DNA from 3 places in the Serratia sp. A07 genome. Region 3 is predicted to be linked to each of the others. Evidence: predicted binding sites of a transcription regulator. Region 3 holds the regulator's gene; each other region holds the start of a gene.
The links. The regulator PhoB, encoded in region 3, activates phosphate uptake and scavenging genes when phosphate is short. The targets are predictions, from matches to a motif close to CTGTCATAAAACTGNCNNAT.
Positions count from the first base shown of each region.

Region 1 (6,455 bases), on a different contig from region 3:
CGTCGGCAACAAGCCCTACGGGTATTTGGGGCTGGGCGACATCTCGGTGCTGGTGTTCTTCGGCTGGCTGAGCGTGGCCGGCACCTACTATCTGCAAACGCACACCTTCGACAGCGTCGTGATGCTGCCGGCCACCGCCTGTGGCCTGCTGGCGACGGCGGTGCTCAACATCAACAATCTGCGCGATATCGAGAGCGATCGCGAAAACGGCAAGAACACGCTGGCGGTGCGCCTCGGCCCGCACAAGGCGCGCATTTACCATGCCCTGCTGCTCGGCGGCGCGGTGCTGTGTTTCGCGCTGTTTACGCTGTTCAATCTCCACAGCCCGTGGGGCTGGCTGTTCGTGCTGGCGATCCCGCTGCTGGTGCGCCACGGCCTGCGCGTGTTGCGCGATCCGACGCCGGTCGGCATGCGGCCGATGCTGGAACACATGGTCAAGGCGGCGTTGCTGGCCAACCTGCTGTTCGCCATCGGCGTGGCGCTCAGTTAAAAACTGATGATTTTGCCAACAGGGCGAATAAAGGGATATACTGAACATTCCAGCGGCAAACAGACGTAAAATCCTATGAAATACGATACTTCCGAACTTTGCGACATCTATCATGAAGAGGTGAACGTTGTTGAACCTCTGTTCTCCAATTTTGGCGGGCGTACTTCATTTGGCGGGCAGATCACCACGGTGAAATGCTTTGAGGATAACGGCCTGTTGTTCGATCTGCTTGAAGAAAACGGCCGCGGCCGCGTGCTGTTGGTCGACGGCGGCGGTTCGGTACGCCGGGCGCTGATCAACGCCGAACTGGCGCGCCTGGCCGCCCAGAACGAATGGGAAGGCATCGTGGTGTACGGCGCGGTGCGTCAGGTGGACGATCTGGAAGAACTCGACATCGGCATTCAGGCGATGGCGGCGATCCCGGTGGGTGCCGTGAGCGAAGGCGTGGGCGAAAGCGATATCCGCGTCAACTTCGGTGGCGTCACCTTCTTCTCCGGCGATCACCTGTATGCCGACAACACCGGCATCATCCTCTCCGAAGACCCGCTCGACATCGAGTGATTTTCGGTCATGAAAAAGGGCGCCTGAGGCGCCCTTTTCGTTGCTGCATGGCGTGAGGAATCAGACCTCTTCCATTTTGCCCAGCAGAGCGCGCAGGCGATCTTGCCATACGTGCTGTTCTTCTTTCAGCTGTTGGTTTTCGCGCACCAGCGCTTCGTGGTTGCCGGAGGCAGCCTGAACTTCCTGCGACAGAGAGTTGTTTTTGTCTTTCAGCTCTTCAATTTCCATCTGCAACAAGGTGATGGTATCAATCGCCTGCTGTACTTTTGCTTCCAGTTTCTCAAATACTTCAAATGACATGCTTCAGTCCCCTCATGATAGCAAGGCGTACATCTATAAGTAGCGGCCGCAACGTCGGCTGCAGCTACTGCGAATATTGCATCGCGCTCAGTGACGCGCGCCGTTACGGAAGGCGCGCCAGTCTCGATTCGTTAAAAACGATTGTAAGTAGCCAGTCTCCGCCTGTCTAGCAACATACCGGATCATCGCGCAGTCTGTTGCAATTTTCCTGCCCCCGCCATCAGCAAAAACTGAAAATCCCCGCCGCCACCGCCGCGAGTTGTTAACAACCCTCGCCAAACCACTGGTCAGATCACACTTTTATGGCTCAGAAAGAACACTAAACGACGCGAAATCGCTCAATTTTATGACGCGCCACACACATTTTGATTTCGCTATTTCTCGTTTATGTTCGTTAACGATAAATTTACATCACGTCCTTATTCAATAATTGGACGAGATGAAAAAAACTGTGCCCATAGGCCGGATGTATACCCAACTGAGCCTATAAACCAACAACCGCCGTTTTGCAGGACAACAACATTATGAGCCAAACCACCAGTCCGACATTAAAAGGCCAGTGCATCGCCGAGTTCCTCGGCACGGCGCTGCTGATCTTCTTTGGCGTAGGCTGCGTTGCCGCGCTGAAACTGGCGGGCGCCAGCTTCGGCCAGTGGGAAATCAGCATCATTTGGGGCCTGGGCGTCGCCATGGCCATCTATCTGACCGCCGCCATTTCCGGCGCGCATCTCAACCCTGCGGTCACCCTCGCTCTGTGGCTGTTCGCCTGCTTCGACGGGCGCAAAGTGGTGCCTTACATCATTGCACAGGTCGCCGGTGCCTTCTGCGCCGCTGCCCTGGTCTATGGGCTGTACTACAACCTGTTCTTCGACTTTGAAGCGGCTCACCACATGGTGCGCGGCAGCAACGAAAGCCTCGAACTGGCGGGCATCTTCTCGACTTACCCTAACGCGCACATCTCCGTCGGCCAGGCCTTCCTGGTAGAAACGGTGATCGCCGCCATTCTGATGTGCCTGATCCTGGCGCTGACCGACGACGGCAACGGCATTCCGCGCGGCCCGCTGGCCCCGCTGCTGATCGGTATTCTGATTGCCGTGATCGGCGCCTCCATGGGACCATTGACCGGCTTTGCGTTGAACCCGGCGCGTGACTTCGGGCCGAAACTGTTTGCCTACCTGGCCGGCTGGGGCAAAGTCGCCTTCACCGGCGCACGGGACATCCCGTACTTCCTGGTGCCGATCTTCGCCCCTATCGTCGGCTGTGGCCTGGGCGCTTTCGGTTACCGTGCGCTGATTGGCCGCCACCTGCCGTGCGACGTCTGCGTGACGGAAGAAGAGCCTGATGCCAAGACCCAGCAGCGCAAAGCGTGATGGGTGCAGTTTTACACGGTTAACAACAGCAGGATAATTACCATGACTGTAGAAAAAAAATACATTGTCGCACTCGACCAAGGGACCACCAGTTCACGCGCCGTCGTGCTCGATCACGACGCCAACATCGTTGCGGTATCGCAGCGTGAATTCCCGCAGATCTATCCAAAGGCCGGCTGGGTTGAGCACGACCCGATGGAGATCTGGGCGTCGCAAAGCTCGACGCTGGTAGAAGTGCTGGCGAAAGCCGACATCAGTTCCGATCAGATCGCCGGCATTGGCATCACCAACCAGCGCGAAACCACCATCGTCTGGGAAAAAGAGACCGGCAAGCCGATTTACAACGCCATCGTCTGGCAGTGCCGCCGCACCGCCGACATCTGCGAGAAGCTCAAGCGCGACGGCCTGGAAGAGTACATCCGTCACAACACCGGCCTGGTGGTTGACCCGTACTTCTCCGGCACCAAGGTGAAGTGGATCCTGGACAACGTCGAAGGCGCCCGCGAGCGCGCCAAGCGCGGCGAACTGCTGTTCGGCACCGTCGATACCTGGCTGGTGTGGAAAATGACCCAGGGCCGCGTACACGTTACCGATTACACCAACGCCTCACGCACCATGATGTTCAACATCCACGAGCTGGACTGGGATGAGCGCATGCTGGAAGTGCTGGATATCCCGCGCGCCATGCTGCCGAAAGTCCGTCCTTCCTCCGAGGTGTACGGCCAGACCAACATCGGCGGTAAAGGCGGCACGCGTATTCCTATCGCCGGTATCGCCGGTGACCAGCAGGCAGCGCTGTACGGCCAGCTGTGCGTTCAACCGGGCATGGCGAAGAACACCTACGGCACCGGCTGCTTCCTGCTGATGAACACCGGCAAAGAAGCGGTGCGCTCGAAAAATGGCCTGCTGACCACCATCGCCTGCGGCCCGCGCGGCGAAGTGAACTATGCGCTAGAAGGCGCGGTGTTCATCGGCGGTGCGTCTATCCAGTGGCTGCGCGATGAGCTGAAACTGATCAGCGACGCCGCCGACTCCGAATACTTCGCCACCAAGGTGAAAGACAGCAACGGCGTCTATGTGGTGCCGGCCTTTACCGGCCTGGGCGCCCCTTACTGGGATCCGTATGCCCGCGGCGCCATCTTCGGCCTGACCCGTGGCGCCAACAGCAACCACATCATCCGCGCCACGCTGGAATCCATCGCCTTCCAGACCCGTGACGTGCTGGACGCCATGCAGGCCGACGCCAACACCCGCCTGCAATCGCTGCGCGTGGACGGTGGCGCGGTCGCCAACAACTTCCTGATGCAGTTCCAGTCCGATATCCTCGGCACCCGCGTAGAACGCCCTGAGGTGCGTGAATCGACGGCGCTGGGTGCCGCGTTCCTGGCGGGCCTGGCCATCGGCTACTGGAACGATCTGGATGAAGTGAAGAGCAAAGCGGTGATTGAGCGCGAATTCCGCCCAAGCATCGAAACCACCGAACGCAACTACCGCTACAGCGGCTGGAAAAAAGCGGTGGCTCGTGCTCAGGCATGGGAAGATCACGAGTAATCTCGACGCTGCCGTTTCTCCAACAAGCGCTGCCTGCGGGCGGCGCTTTTTTTTGCCCCGCCCCGCCGCCACCGTGCTGTGATAGACTTTGCCGATATTTTCTTCCCTTTCTCACAGACAGGTTTGCCATGAAACGTGAATTAGCCATCGAATTTTCCCGCGTTACCGAAGCCGCCGCGCTGGCGGGCTACAAATGGCTGGGACGCGGCGACAAGAACGCCGCCGACGGCGCGGCGGTCCACGCCATGCGCATCATGCTCAACAAAGTGGATATCGATGGCCGCATCGTGATCGGCGAAGGCGAGATCGACGAAGCGCCGATGCTGTATATCGGCGAACAGGTCGGCACCGGCCAGGGCGACGCGGTCGACATCGCGGTCGATCCGATCGAAGGCACCCGCATGACCGCCATGGGCCAGTCCAATGCGCTGGCGGTATTGGCGGTGGGCGATCGCGGCACCTTCCTGCACGCGCCGGACATGTACATGGAGAAGCTGGTGGTCGGCCCGGCGGCGCGCGGCGCCATCGATCTCGACCTGCCGCTGGCGGAGAACCTGCAGAACGTCGCCGCACGGCTGGGCAAACCGCTGTCGCAGCTGACGGTGATCGTCTTGGCCAAACCGCGCCACGACGGCGTCATCGCGCAGATGCAGCAGCTGGGCGTGCGGGTGTTCGCCATTCCTGACGGCGACGTGGCGGCCTCCATTCTCACCTGCATGCCGGAAAGCGAGGTCGATGTGATGTATGGCATCGGCGGCGCGCCGGAAGGGGTGATCTCAGCTGCGGTGATCCGCGCGCTGGACGGCGACATGCAGGCGCGTTTGCTGCCGCGCCATGAGGTGAAAGGCGACAGCGCCGAGAACCGCCGCATCGGCGAACAGGAACTGGCACGCTGCCGGGAAATGGGTATCGAGGCCGGTCAGGTGCTGCGCATGGACCAGATGGCGCGCAACGACAACGTGATCTTCTCCGCCACCGGCATCACCAAGGGCGATCTGCTGGAAGGTATCAGCCGCCAGGGCAACATGGCCACGACCGAAACCCTGCTGATCCGCGGCAAGTCGCGCACCATCCGCCGCATCCGTTCGACCCACTATCTGGATCGCAAAGACCCGGCGCTGCACGAGTTTTTGCTGTAAGCCGACAAGAGACCGCCCCCAGCAGCCGCTGAGGGCGGGTTCATCCCGCCACCGGCGTTTTGGCGGGCAGCAGTTTCCCACGCAACAGCAGCCACAGCGTCTTCACCATCAGGCCGACGAGCAGCAGGTTAGCCAACGCGAACAGCCCCCAGGCCAGCACTTGCATATCTGCCCCGCGCTGGCTCTGCAACAACCGCAGCGACGCGTTCGCCATCGCCGATAAGCCGAACGAGAAAGCCCACATGCCCGGGCTGAAGCCACCGGCAAAAAACCAACGCACCAACCGGAACATAAAAAACAGCTGCAGCAGGCCGTAGCCCAACAGGATTAAGGCGAACGTATCGAAGTCGTTGCCATTGACGCATAACCACGCGTAGCAGGCGACAAAGGCCGGAGCCAGCTGAATACCGATAACGCCGCGGGCGGCGGCCGGCAGCGCGGCCTTGGTGCGCAGACGGTGGATGATGGCGGGTTCGAGGGTCAGCCATGAAATCAAACCGGCGCCAAGAAACATCATGCCGATATCAGGGTGGCCGGCGGTGCCAAACGCCATCGCGCAGATAAAGTTAGCGGCCACCGTCGGCAGGTAGAATCCCGGCGTCGTGGCCTCCGACGCGAACTCGCCGCGCCACAACGGCGCACAGCGCCAGGCCGAGAAGATGAGCTGGCCGACGGAGCCCGCGACCATCAGCCCATTCGCCAGCGGCAGGCTATAGGGGTGCAGACCGATGGACACCAACACGCCGCCTGCCGGAAGCAGGCTGATAAAACTGAACTGAGTGTTGCTGCGAAACTCGTCACGCACCGCGCGTGGGTCAATCAGGCAGCGGCAGAGATAGATCAGCGCCAACGCCAGCCAGATAGCACTGCCGAGAAAGATGAGCGACTCACCCAGCCAGCCGGGCCCATAGCCGAGCGTGGCGGCGTATCGCCAGGCGCTGCCGAGGCCGAAAACCCCCAGAACCATCCCAAAGAAGCCGACGGGAACACGTTGAATGCACTGCAGTGATGACATAGCGAATAACCCGGAAAAATACTGTCGGT
Region 1 covers NZ_JBZXDO010000015.1:80,016-86,470, reverse strand. Annotated here, with positions in the region: gene AC4PR2_RS16125 (1,4-dihydroxy-2-naphthoate polyprenyltransferase) at 1-490, shown strand, start outside; gene rraA (ribonuclease E activity regulator RraA) at 566-1,051, shown strand; gene zapB (septal ring assembly protein ZapB) at 1,112-1,351, opposite strand; gene AC4PR2_RS16110 (MIP/aquaporin family protein) at 1,876-2,721, shown strand; gene glpK (glycerol kinase GlpK) at 2,764-4,272, shown strand; gene glpX (class II fructose-bisphosphatase) at 4,401-5,411, shown strand; gene tehA (dicarboxylate transporter/tellurite-resistance protein TehA) at 5,452-6,426, opposite strand.
Region 1: AC4PR2_RS16110 (MIP/aquaporin family protein) is a predicted target of PhoB. The motif match lies at 1,685-1,704, and genes of this name have one in related genera.

Region 2 (6,455 bases), on a different contig from region 3:
CGATGCCCAGCGGCCGCTTCAACCAGTTCGGCGCCAGTTCGGTCAGGAACAGCGCGATGCCGAAACTCACCGGCACGGCGATGATCAGCGCGATAAGCGAGGTGACCACGGTACCGTAGATCGGCACCAGCGCGCCGAACTGCTCCGCCGGCGCGTCCCACTCTTTGGTCCACAGGAAAGCGAAGCCGAATTTCTGCATGCTTGGCCAGGAGGCGAAGATCAGCGAAACGATAATGCCGCCCAGCAACAATAGGGTAATCAGCGCAGCCAGTCTCACCAGCGCGCTGAAAATGATGTCACCGTTTTTGCCCGGTGCTTTGATGGTCGGCTTGTACTCAGCCATAGATTACTCTCTGTTTGAACCCTGGCAGCCCCAACCGGGATCGGAGCCTGAAGAACTGTGTGGGGCGCGGCGAGCCCGCGCCCCTGCGTTGTTAGTACAGCGCTTTACCTGAACTGTCTTTTACGTTGGTTTTCCAGGCCGCGCGCACCTGCTCAACCACTTCTTTCGGCAGGGTGGCGTAATCCAGCTCGTTAGCCTGTTTGCCGCCGGTTTTGTAAGCCCAGTCGAAGAACTTCAACACTTCGGCGCCCTGAGCAGGGTTTTTCTGCTCTTTGTGCACCAGGATGAAGGTGGTGGAGGTGATTGGCCACACGTTGTCGCCTTTCTGGTCTGTCAGATCCTGAGCGAAGGTCTTGCTCCAATCCACGCCTTTGGCCGCGTTGCTGAAGCTCTCTTCAGTCGGGCTGACCGGTTTGCCGTCGGCGGAAACCAGCTTGGTGTAAGCCAGGTTGTTCTGCTTGGCGTAAGCGTATTCTACGTAGCCGATAGAGCCTGGCAGACGCTGAACGAAGGCGGCGATGCCGTCGTTGCCTTTGCCGCCCAGACCGGTCGGCCAGTTAACGGTAGAACCGGCGCCAATCTTTTCTTTCCACTGCGCGTTGGCCTTGGACAGATAGCTGGTGAACACGAACGAGGTGCCGGAACCATCGGCGCGGCGCACCACGGCGATGTTCTGGTCAGGCAGTTTCACGCCTGGGTTCAGCTTGGTGATAGCCGGGTCGTTCCATTTTTTGACGTTGCCCAGGTAGATATCGCCCAGGGTTTTACCGTCCAGAGTCAGTTCGCCGGATTTAATGCCCGGGATATTCACGGCCAGCACCACGCCGCCAATCACGGTCGGGAACTGGAACAGGCCGTCGGCCGCCAGCTTGTCGTCAGACAGCGGGGCGTCGGAGGCGCCAAAGTCAACGGTGTTGGCCACGATTTGCTTCACGCCGCCAGAGGAGCCGATGCCCTGATAGTTAACTTTGTTGCCGGTTTCTTTCTGATAAGAATCTGCCCACTTGGCGTAAACCGGAGCGGGGAATGTCGCACCTGCACCGGTCAGGCTGGCAGCAGCGAACGCGGACACGGCGGTCAGGGAGAAGGTCGCTGCCACAATACTGGCGACGGTGGTACGCATCAGTTTCATAATCCCTCCTAATGGGATATTTAAAATCGACTTCGAGTCGTTTTAATCAGAGTAAGTATTGCTGCAGGAGGGAAAATAGGACAGTTTGGTGACAGAAAAATGTACGCAATATGACAGTTATATTACAATGCATTTAAGGGGTGATGATTTATATAAAAATCAACTTGTTAAATAAAAAACAGCGCAATAGCCAAGCAATAAAAAAACCGTTTGGCCACGCCCTATCCGCTTGAATATGACAACGTTTATCCCTGAATCGGCGCCGCTGTCATCTTTCGCGTTACTCATGAAAAAAGCCGGCGCTAAGGCCGGCTTTTGCAGTTTACCTGCGGCAGATTACTCTACGGTGACAGACTTCGCCAGGTTGCGCGGCTGGTCAACGTCGGTGCCTTTGATCAGCGCCACGTGGTAAGACAGCAGCTGCAACGGCACGGTGTAGAAGATCGGCGCCACGATTTCCTCGACGTGCGGCAGAGGAATGATGGTCATGCCTTCGCTGCTGACGAAGCCAGCGTCCTGATCGGCGAACACATACAGCTGGCCGCCGCGCGCGCGCACTTCTTCAATGTTGGACTTCAGCTTTTCCAGCAGTTCGTTGTTCGGCGCCACCACAATCACCGGCATATCGGCGTCGATCAGCGCCAGCGGGCCGTGTTTCAGCTCGCCCGCCGCATAAGCTTCGGCATGAATATAGGAGATCTCTTTCAGCTTCAGCGCCCCTTCCATGGCGATCGGATACTGATCGCCGCGGCCGAGGAACAGCGCATGGTGCTTGTCGGAGAAGCCTTCCGCCAGCGCTTCGATCTCTTTATCCATCGACAGCATCTGCTCGATGCGCGCCGGCAGCGCCTGCAGGCCGTGCACGATCTCCTGCTCCACGCTTTCCGCCATGCCTTTCAGGCGGCCCAAGCGCGCCACCAGCATCAGCAGCACGGTGAGCTGCGTGGTGAAGGCTTTGGTCGAGGCTACGCCGATTTCCGTGCCGGCCTTGGTCATCAATGCCAGATCGGATTCGCGCACCAGCGAAGAGCCCGCAACGTTACAAACGGCCAGCGAACCGAGATAACCCAGCTCTTTGGACAGGCGCAGCGCCGCCAGGGTGTCGGCGGTTTCGCCGGACTGCGACAGGGTGATGATCAGGCTGCCCGGGCGCACCGCCGATTTGCGGTAACGGAACTCGGAGGCGATCTCGACGTCGCACGGCACGCCGGCCAGCGCTTCGAACCAGTAACGCGCCACCATCCCGGAGTGGTAAGAAGTGCCACAGGCGATGATCTGCACGTGCTGCACCTTGGCCAACAGCTCATCGGCGCGCGGGCCCAGCTCGCTCAGGTTGATTTGGCCATGGCTGAAACGCCCTTCCAGGGTGTTTTTCAGCGCCAGCGGCTGTTCGTAGATCTCTTTTTGCATGTAGTGACGGTAAGCGCCCTTGTCGCCGGCGTCATACTGCACCTGGGATTCGATTTCAGGGCGCTCGATGGCGTTGCCCTGCTTGTCGAAGATGTTGACGGTGCGGCGCGTCACTTCCACCACGTCGCCTTCTTCTAGGAAGATGAAGCGGCGGGTGACCGGCAGCAGCGCCAGCTGATCGGAAGCAATGAAGTTTTCCCCGACGCCGCGGCCGATAACCAGCGGGCTGCCGGAGCGCGCCGCGACCAATACGCTCGGATCGCGGCTGTCCATCACCACGGTGCCGTAGGCGCCGCGCAGCTGAGGGATCACGCGCTGAACCACTTCCAGCAGCGTACCGCCCTGCAGTTGTTCCCAGTGCACCAGGTGCGCAATCACTTCGGTGTCGGTTTCGGAGCTGAAGCGATAACCGCGTTCGATCAGCAGTTCGCGCAGCGGTTCGTGGTTTTCGATGATGCCGTTATGCACCACGGTAATGTAGTCGGAAACATGCGGGTGCGCGTTCGCCTCGGTCGGTTCACCGTGCGTTGCCCAACGGGTGTGAGCGATGCCGGTACCGCCGTGCAGATCGGTCTGCTCCGCCGCTTCGGCCAGTTTTTGCACCTTGCCTACGCGGCGCAGGCGGCTGACGTTGCCTTTTTCGTCGACCACTGCCAGACCGGCGGAGTCATAACCGCGGTACTCGAGACGACGTAAACCTTCCAACAGGATTTCTGCGATATCACGTTGCGCTACTGCGCCTACAATTCCACACATCAGTTATATTCCTAATGAACGCCCTTCATGGGCGCTTTCGATGCCTTGACCTGATTTTTGCCGGTTTTTACCGTGCGTCCCCCGAGCCTGTAGATGGTGGGGGTTATTATGTTTTGTATTGGGCTCGTGAACGGAGCCCAACGCAAAACACACTATGACTTCTTCTTCACCGGACGTTGCCAGCCCTGAATGTGCACCTGCTTGACGCGGCTCAGCACCAGTTCGTTCTCGGCTATATCGCGCGTCACCGTGGTGCCGGCGGCGATGGTGGAGCCTTTGCCGACCGACACCGGCGCCACCAGCTGTGTATCGGAACCGACGAATACGCCGTCGCCGATCACCGTCTTGTGCTTGTTGGCGCCATCGTAGTTGCAGGTGATGGTGCCGGCGCCGATATTCACGTCATCGCCGATTTCGGCATCGCCCAGATAGCTGAGGTGGCCGGCCTTGGAGCCTTTACCCAGACGCGCCTTTTTCATTTCCACGAAGTTGCCGACGTGAGCCCCTGCCGCCAGCTCCGAGCCTGGGCGCAGGCGGGCGAACGGCCCCACGGTGCAGTCAGCCTCCAGCACGCTGTCTTCCAGCACGCTGTAAGGGCTGATCTCGCAGTCATCGCCAATCACGCAGTTTTTCAGCACGCAGCCGGCGCCGATTTTCACCCGGTCGCCCAGCTTGACGTGACCTTCGATAATCACATTCGCATCAATAGTGATGTCGCGGCCGTGAACAAGTTCCCCGCGCAGATCGAAACGCGCCGGATCCAGCAACATCACGCCGGCCAACAGCAGCTTTTCAGACTGTTCCGACTGGAAGACGCGCTCCAGGGTCGCCAGCTGCAGGCGGTTGTTCACGCCTTCCACTTCACTCAGGCGCAACGGGTGCACGGTTTCGATTTTCTTGCCGTCGGCATGGGCCAACGCAATGATATCGGTGATGTAGAACTCACCCTGTGCGTTGTCGTTATTCAACATCCCCAGCCAGCGCTTCAGATCGCGCCCGTTCGCCACCAGGATGCCGGTATTGATCTCGTTAATCTGGCGCTGCGCCTCGCTGGCATCCTTGTGTTCGACGATGCCCACCACGTTGCCCTGCTCGCGCACGATGCGGCCGTAACCGCTCGGATCGTCCAGCTTGACCGTCAGCAGCCCGATACCGCCCTGCGGCTTGGCCGCCAGCAGGCGTTGCAGCGTATCCACGGAGATCAACGGCACGTCACCGTACAGCATCAGCACGTCTTCATCGTCGGCAAAGTGCGGCGCGGCCTGCTGCATCGCATGGCCGGTACCCAATTGCTCGGCCTGCAGCACCCAGTTCAGCGCGCCGTCAGTCAACGTACTCTTCAGCAGATCGCCGCCGTGGCCGTATACCAGGTGGACATGTTGCGCGCCCAGTTTCATCGCGGCATCAATGACGTGCTGCACCATCGGCTTGCCGGCCAACGGATGCAACACTTTGGGAAGATCGGAATACATGCGCGTACCCTTGCCCGCGGCGAGGATGACCACGCTCATTGCGCTGTTCGACATAAGCAACCTGATAACTCCATTTTGATAGACGAAAGTAAAACCGTTTAGCGACGATATTACTACATATTTCTCATCACGAACCCGGCACAGGCCGCACGGCTCTTGGCCTGCCGCCATCATGGCCGATTCGGCTTCAGGACGAAAAAACTGTCGGCGATCGGCGACGTTTCCTTCCCAATATCAGGGGTTATACACCACACTGTCCGCCGGGCTGAAATGCTTATTTTAAAGTAAAAAAAAAGCGACCCTATAGGCCGCTTTCTTAAAGTTGGGTGCCAGGCACCCAAACATTACATCGCTTTTCTGGTGAGCTCGATAACGCGCAGTTTTGCGATCGCTTTCGCCAGTTCAGCGGATGCCTGAGCATAGTCGACATCGCCATGAGAGCTGCGAATGTGTTCTTCAGCTTTACGCTTAGCTTCCAACGCTCTCGCTTCGTCGAGGTCAGTACCACGGATAGCAGTGTCCGCCAGCACGGTAACCACGCTCGGCTGCACCTCTAGGATGCCGCCGGACAGGTAGATGAACTCTTCTTCACCGTGCTGCTTAACAATACGCACCATGCCAGGCTTGATGGCAGTCAGCAGCGGCGCATGGCCAGGGAAGATCCCCAGTTCACCTTCGCTGCCTGTCACCTGGATCTTCTGCACCAGGCCGGAAAACATCTGTTTTTCCGCGCTGACTACATCCAGATGGTAAGTCATAGCCATATCACCCTCCTCTCAAGGCGTTACAGTTTCTTGGCTTTTTCCACTGCTTCTTCAATGGTGCCAACCATGTAGAACGCCTGCTCCGGCAGGTGGTCATAGTCGCCGTCCATAATGCCTTTGAAACCACGGATGGTGTCTTTCAGCGATACGAACTTGCCCGGAGAACCGGTGAAGACTTCTGCCACGAAGAACGGCTGAGACAGGAAGCGTTGGATCTTACGCGCACGGGATACGACCAGTTTGTCTTCTTCAGACAGCTCGTCCATACCCAGGATCGCGATGATATCTTTCAGTTCCTGGTAGCGTTGCAGAATGGACTGCACGCCACGCGCTACGTCGTAGTGCTCCTGGCCAACAACCAGCGGATCCAGCTGACGGCTGGTGGAATCCAGCGGGTCAACGGCCGGGTAGATACCCAGAGAAGCGATGTTACGGCTCAGTACCACGGTTGCGTCCAAGTGCGCAAAGGTGGTGGCTGGTGACGGGTCAGTCAAGTCATCCGCAGGAACGTAAACGGCCTGTACGGAAGTGATGGAACCGGTCTTGGTCGAGGTGATACGTTCTTGCAGAACGCCCAT
Region 2 covers NZ_JBZXDO010000034.1:10,604-17,058, forward strand. Annotated here, with positions in the region: gene pstC (phosphate ABC transporter permease PstC) at 1-343, opposite strand, end outside; gene pstS (phosphate ABC transporter substrate-binding protein PstS) at 435-1,475, opposite strand; gene glmS (glutamine--fructose-6-phosphate transaminase (isomerizing)) at 1,812-3,641, opposite strand; gene glmU (bifunctional UDP-N-acetylglucosamine diphosphorylase/glucosamine-1-phosphate N-acetyltransferase GlmU) at 3,794-5,167, opposite strand; gene AC4PR2_RS23160 (F0F1 ATP synthase subunit epsilon) at 5,458-5,877, opposite strand; gene atpD (F0F1 ATP synthase subunit beta) at 5,898-6,455, opposite strand, start outside.
Region 2: pstS (phosphate ABC transporter substrate-binding protein PstS) is a predicted target of PhoB. The motif match lies at 1,551-1,570, and genes of this name have one in related genera.

Region 3 (6,455 bases):
AGCCGCACAGCGGGCAGGGTGCGCCGCTTTGCAACAGGGCGCGCTCCGCTTCCAGGCTGACGATGCGTTTTTCCAGCTCGTGGATCCGCTCCACTTCTTGCAGCTGCGCCTTGTGCTGTTTGAATTGCTGACGCGCGTTCTCCAGCTGGTGTTGCAGCCCGGCGAGCTGCGTTTGCCGCTCGGCGTGCTCTGCCTGTTGCCGGGCCAGACGCTCGCGAGTCTGACGGTAAAGGGAAGCGAGCGTGAATAACTGCTGGCGCGTCGGGCGCAGATCCGCCAGGGCGCTCAGGCGCTGGCGCAGCGGGGCCAGCGGGGTTTGCGCCTCCAGCGCCTGCTGCCGTTGCCGTTGAGCGGCCAGCGCTTCGGTCAGCGCGTTCAGCTGCTGCTGATGCTGTGCGGCCTGCGCCGTCAGCTGGCTGCGCTGGGCGGTGAGCTGCTCCAGTGCAGTCTGCTGCTGGGCGCACTGCTGCGTGGCGGCATCGCCGGCCTGTCGCCGCTCGGCCTGCGTCGACTGCAGTTGGGCGATCTGATGGTCGAGCGGGGCGACCTGGTCATCGATCAGCTGTTGCTGCTGCCGCATATGCTCGGCATGGGCTTGCTGCGCCAGACGGGCCTTTTCCACCGCCTGCTGCAGCGGCGCCAGCTGCGCCGAGTGTTGCTCCTGTTGCTGCGTCAGCTGGGCTGCCTGCTGTTGTATCGTCTGCAGCTCGGCGCGGCAGCGATCGCGTTCGCCGCGCAGCGGCCGCAATTTCTCGGCCGGTTCGCTCAGCGCCAGCCGCTGCAGCTGCGGGGCGGCCTCGGCCTGCTCGCGCTGGGCGGTTTCCAGCCGCCGTTGCCCCTCGTTTTGCTGTTGCTGGAGGCGCTGCCATTGCTGCAGCCAGCTCAGCGCCTGTTGCTGTTGCTGGGTTTGCTTGCCGAGAGCGCTTTCCTGCGCGCTCAGCGCCGTCAGCCGTTCAGTCAGGGAGTGGCGCTGTTCATCGCTCAGCAGCTCGATGCCGCTGGCGCGCTGGTGCAACGCATCCAGGTCGGTTTTGGCCTGCTTGTGGGATTCGAACACCTGTTCGGACAGCCGCCCGTAGATTTCGGTGCCGGTCAGCTCTTCCAACAGCTCGGCGCGATCGTTGGCGTCGGCGTTGAGGAACGCGGCGAACTGCCCCTGAGACAGCATCATCGATTTGGTGAAGCGGCCGAAGTCCAGCCCGGTGATGGCGGCGGTGATCTCCAGCTTATCGCGCACTTTATCTGCCAGGATCTTGCCGTCTTCGCGGCGCGCCAGTTCGACCTTCGGCGCCTGCAGATTGCCGTCCGGCGCGTTTTTGGCGCGGCGCTGGCTCCAGAAGGCGCGATAGCCGACGCCCTTGACCTCGAATTCGACCTCCGCCAGCGATTCGGCGGTGTGGCGGGTCATCAGTTCATTCTGGCTCGGCGTGACGTTGAGACGCGGCGTCTGGTGGTACAGCGCCAGGCAGATGGCGTCCAGCAGGGTGGTTTTGCCCGCGCCGGTCGGGCCGGTAATGGCGAACAGGCCGTTGCTGGCGAACGGCTCGGCGGTGAAGTCAATTTTCCACTCGCCCTGCAGCGAGTTGAGGTTTTTTAACCGCAGGCTGAGGATCTTCATGGGTGGGTCTCCTCAGGATTGTGCTGCACCGCATCGACCACCTGGCGGAACAGTTGATGCATCCGCCGTTGGCGCGCTTCGGGCATGTCGGCCTCCTGCGCCAGGCGCCGTTCGAACACCTCGTTGACGCTCAGCTCGTTCAGCGTTTCCTTGTCCTGCTGCGCGATCGCCTGGCGGCGTTGTTCTTTGCTGCGCCGCAGCAGCACCACTTCCACCGGCAGCTCATCCGCCATCAGCTGGATACGGCGCTGGATATCGCTGAGGTAGTCCTGCGTCGCCACTTCGATATCCAGCCACACCGGCAGCTCGCCGGCATAGTCGGCAAATTGCTGCAGCTGCCGTTCGATCTCGGCCAGATCGCCTTTGATCAGCTGCATGGGCTGGAACTGCGGGATCGTTAACGCTTCTACCTGCTGCAGGGCACCGTCGGCGAAATCCACCAGGAAGACGCTTTTGGCTTTGCCCAGTTCATCGAAGCTGAGCGGAATCGGTGAGCCGCTATAGCGAATATGTTCCGACTTGGCGACGTTCTGCGCGCGGTGAATGTGGCCCAGCGCGATGTAATCGGCAGGGGGGAAGGCCTGCGCCGGGAAGGCGTCCAGGGTGCCGATATAGATGTCGCGCACCGAGTCGGAGGTGGTGACGCCGACGGTGGTCAGGTGGCCGGTGGCGACGATCGGCAGCGGCAGGCCCAGCTGCTCGCGGCGTTCGCAGGCCGCCAGATACAGCGCTTGGTAATGTTCGGCAATGGCTTCCTGCAGCGCCTGCTGTTTCTGCGCGCCGGATTCGCCGGCGCGGCTGGTGAGCAGATCGCGCGGCCGCAGAAAAGGAATGGCGCACAGCACGGCGCCCGGCTGGCCGTCGCGCCGGTTAAGCACCACGATCTGCTGCTCAAGGGAGCCCTGCGCACTCGCGATCACCGTGGTGTTCAGGCAAGAGAGCAGTTCCCGCGATTCGTTCAGCGTCGCTACCGAGTCGTGGTTGCCGCCCAACACCACCAGTTGGCAGCCGGTGCGCTGCAGTTCCACCACGAAGCGGTTGTACAGCTCGCGGGCGTAGCTGGGCGGCGAGCCGGTATCGAACAGGTCCCCGGCGACGATCAGCGCATCCACCTGCTGCTGCTCGATCTGTTCGATCAGCCAGTTCAGAAAAGCCTGGTGCTCGGCGGCGCGGCTTTTGGTGAAAAAGTACTGGCCAAGATGCCAGTCAGAGGTGTGGATCAGGCGCATGACACTCCCGGATGCAAAGGTAATGGCGATGATTATAAAGGCCGCGGCGGCGCCTGTCCCGGCGCAATGGCGACGACTACGGAATGATTTTTCTTTGCACCGGGAAATAATCGCTATGCTTACTGCCTATAACAGCCGCTTTTTTTCATAAAAGTGTCACAAAACTGACGCATAATGGCGCCCGCAAAGTCGCTAACACATTGGCAGGATTGACGATGGCAAGACGCATACTGGTGGTGGAAGACGAAGCGCCGATCCGTGAGATGGTGTGCTTTGTGTTGGAACAGAATGGTTACCAACCGTTGGAAGCCGAGGATTATGACAGCGCCGTGACGCGCCTGTCTGAGCCGTTCCCTGATTTGGTGTTGCTCGACTGGATGTTGCCCGGCGGTTCCGGCATTCAGTTTATCAAACATATGAAGCGCGAAGCGCTGACCCGCGATATTCCGGTCATGATGCTGACCGCGCGCGGCGAAGAGGAAGACCGCGTGCGCGGCCTGGAAGTGGGGGCGGATGATTATATCACCAAGCCGTTCTCGCCCAAGGAGCTGGTGGCGCGCATCAAGGCGGTCATGCGCCGCATTTCACCGATGGCGGTGGAAGAAGTGATTGAAATGCAAGGGCTGAGCCTGGATCCGTCCTCCCACCGCGTGATGGCTAACGATCAGGCGCTGGACATGGGGCCGACCGAGTTCAAGCTGCTGCACTTCTTTATGACCCACCCGGAGCGGGTTTATAGCCGTGAGCAGTTGCTTAATCACGTCTGGGGCACTAACGTTTATGTGGAAGACCGTACCGTTGACGTGCATATCCGTCGGCTCCGCAAGGCGTTAGAAACCAGTGGGCATGATAAAATGGTTCAAACCGTTCGGGGCACCGGCTACCGGTTCTCAACGCGCTACTGATCGCGCCGCGCTGGAGAATATGCCGTGTTAGAACGTCTGTCGTGGAAGAGGCTGGCTCTGGAGCTGGCTCTTTTTTGTCTGCCCGCCTTACTGCTGGGGCTGATTTTCGGTTATCTGCCCTGGTTCCTGCTGGCCTCCGCGCTGGCTGCGCTGGTGTGGAATTTCTACAACCAGCTCAAACTCTCCCATTGGCTGTGGATCGACCGCAGCATGACGCCGCCGCCCGGCCGCTGGAGCTGGGAGCCGCTGTTCTATGGCCTGTATCAGATGCAGCAGCGCAATCGCCGCCGCCGGCGCGAGCTGGCGCTGCTGATCAAGCGCTTTCGCAGCGGGGCCGAATCGCTGCCTGATGCGGTGGTGATGACCACCGTCGAAGGCAATATCTTCTGGTGTAATGGGCTGGCGCAGCATCTGCTCGGCTTCCGCTGGCCGGAAGACAACGGCCAGCACATCCTCAACCTGCTGCGCTATCCGGAATTCAGCCACTACCTGCAACAGCAGGAGTTCTCGCGCCCGCTGACGCTGCAGCTGAACAACGAACACTACGTCGAATTCCGCGTAATGCCTTACTCCGAAGGGCAGCTGCTGATGGTGGCGCGCGACGTCACCCAGATGCGCCAGCTGGAGGGCGCGCGGCGCAACTTCTTCGCCAACGTCAGCCATGAGCTGCGCACGCCGCTGACGGTGCTGCAGGGCTACCTGGAGATGATGGGCGATGAAGAGCAGGACGGCTCGCTGCGCAGCAAGGCACTCAGCACCATGCAAGAGCAGACCCGTCGGATGGACGGGTTGGTCAAGCAGCTGCTGACGCTGTCGCGCATTGAGGCGGCGCCCAATGTCGACATGAACGAACGGGTGGATATCCCGCTGATGCTGCGGGTGTTGCAGCGCGAGGCGCAGTCGCTGAGCGGTGGCAATCACGAGATCACCTTCCGGGTGAACGAACAGCTCAACGTGTTCGGTAATGAAGACCAGTTGCGCAGCGCGGTGTCTAACCTGGTGTACAACGCGGTCAACCACACGCCGAAGGGCACCCATATCGAAGTGAGCTGGCAGCAGACGGCGCACGGCGCGCAGTTCCAGGTCAGCGACAACGGGCCGGGCATCGCCGCCGAACACCTTCCGCGCCTGACCGAGCGTTTTTACCGCGTCGACAAGGCCCGTTCGCGCCAAACCGGCGGCAGCGGGCTGGGGCTGGCGATCGTCAAACACGCGCTCAGCCATCACGACGCGCGGCTGGAGATCCTCAGCGAGCCGGGGATCGGCACGCGCTTTATCTTTACCTTACCCAACCGGTTGATTGTTCCCGCCGCTTTATCAGAGAATGCGGTGAAAAATTAACGCGAGACACCGGTATGACCCGAATAACCCGAGGGCTGTTGCTTTGCCTGGCGCTGCTGGCCGGACGCGGCGCGCTGGCGCAGCCCGATGGCATGTTGGCGGGCAACCTGTCCAGCGTCGGCTCCGACACCCTGGCGAATCTGATGGCGTTGTGGGCGCAGGATTTCAGCCGGCATTACCCCAACGTTAACCTGCAGATCCAGGCCGCCGGCTCGTCGACCGCGCCGACCGCGTTGGCGGCGGGCGCCGCGCAGCTGGGCCCGATGAGCCGGCCGATGAAGGCGGCTGAGGTTTCGGCGTTCGAACACCGTTACGGCTATGCGCCGCTGGCGGTGCCGGTGGCGGTGGATGCGCTGGTGGTGTTGGTGCATCAGGACAACCCGCTGCGCGGCCTCAATCTGCAGCAGCTCGATCGCATTTTCTCCGCCACCCGGCGCTGCGGTGAGAGCAAACCGCTGACGCGCTGGGGCGAGCTGGGGCTCAGCGGCGATTGGGCGACGCGCTCGCTGCAGCGCTTCGGCCGCAACTCGGCTTCGGGCACCTACGGCTATTTCAAACTGCGCGCGCTGTGCGGCGGCGATTTTATGCCGCGCGTCAATGAGCTGCCCGGCTCGGCCTCGGTGGTGCAGGCGGTGGCCGGTTCGCTCAACGGCATCGGCTATGCCAGCATCGGCTTTCGCGCCAGCGGCGTGCGGCTGCTGCCGTTGGCGGAGTCGGGAGAGGACTATGTCGCACCTACCGCCGCCAACGTGCGCAACGATCGCTACCCGCTGTCGCGCTATCTCTATATCTATATCAACAAAGCCCCCAATCAACCGCTCGAGCCGCTGACCGCCGCGTTCCTCGACCGCGTGCTGTCGACCGCAGGGCAGAGCCTGGTCAATCACGACGGCTATCTGCCGCTGCCGCCGGCCGCCCTGCAGAAGACCCGCCAGGCGCTCGGCTTGCAGCCGCTCGCGTCGGCTACGGTGCAATAAGCGGCAAAAAGCGGCGTAATTTTCGCCTTTTTTCACGGCCAAACGGAGCTTATGCCACGCGAAAACCGGGCATTTATTGGCGTTTTCGCGCGGTAAAGTGATATATGCTTCACGTTTCGTGAATCTGTTGTTCAAAAATGATACAAATCATGTAGTGTATATTTATTGATAGCCAATATGATCGACTGGTGGCAAAAGTTTATATGGTCGATAGCTCTGCTTTTCGCCGTGCGCCTTGCCTTGAAGCGCTATAAACGTTTACCTTAGCCTTCGTTGTCGGATTAAACCTCCATTTTTATAACTCCTAAAATTTTGCCCATCTTCATGAGCGGCCACTTTCGAATAGGGACATAAACGCCGGATCTATTGCGTTTAGGGTGCTTAT
Region 3 covers NZ_JBZXDO010000003.1:105,515-111,969, forward strand. Annotated here, with positions in the region: gene sbcC (exonuclease subunit SbcC) at 1-1,618, opposite strand, end outside; gene sbcD (exonuclease subunit SbcD) at 1,615-2,847, opposite strand; gene phoB (phosphate response regulator transcription factor PhoB) at 3,063-3,752, shown strand; gene phoR (phosphate regulon sensor histidine kinase PhoR) at 3,777-5,093, shown strand; gene AC4PR2_RS04240 (PstS family phosphate ABC transporter substrate-binding protein) at 5,108-6,070, shown strand.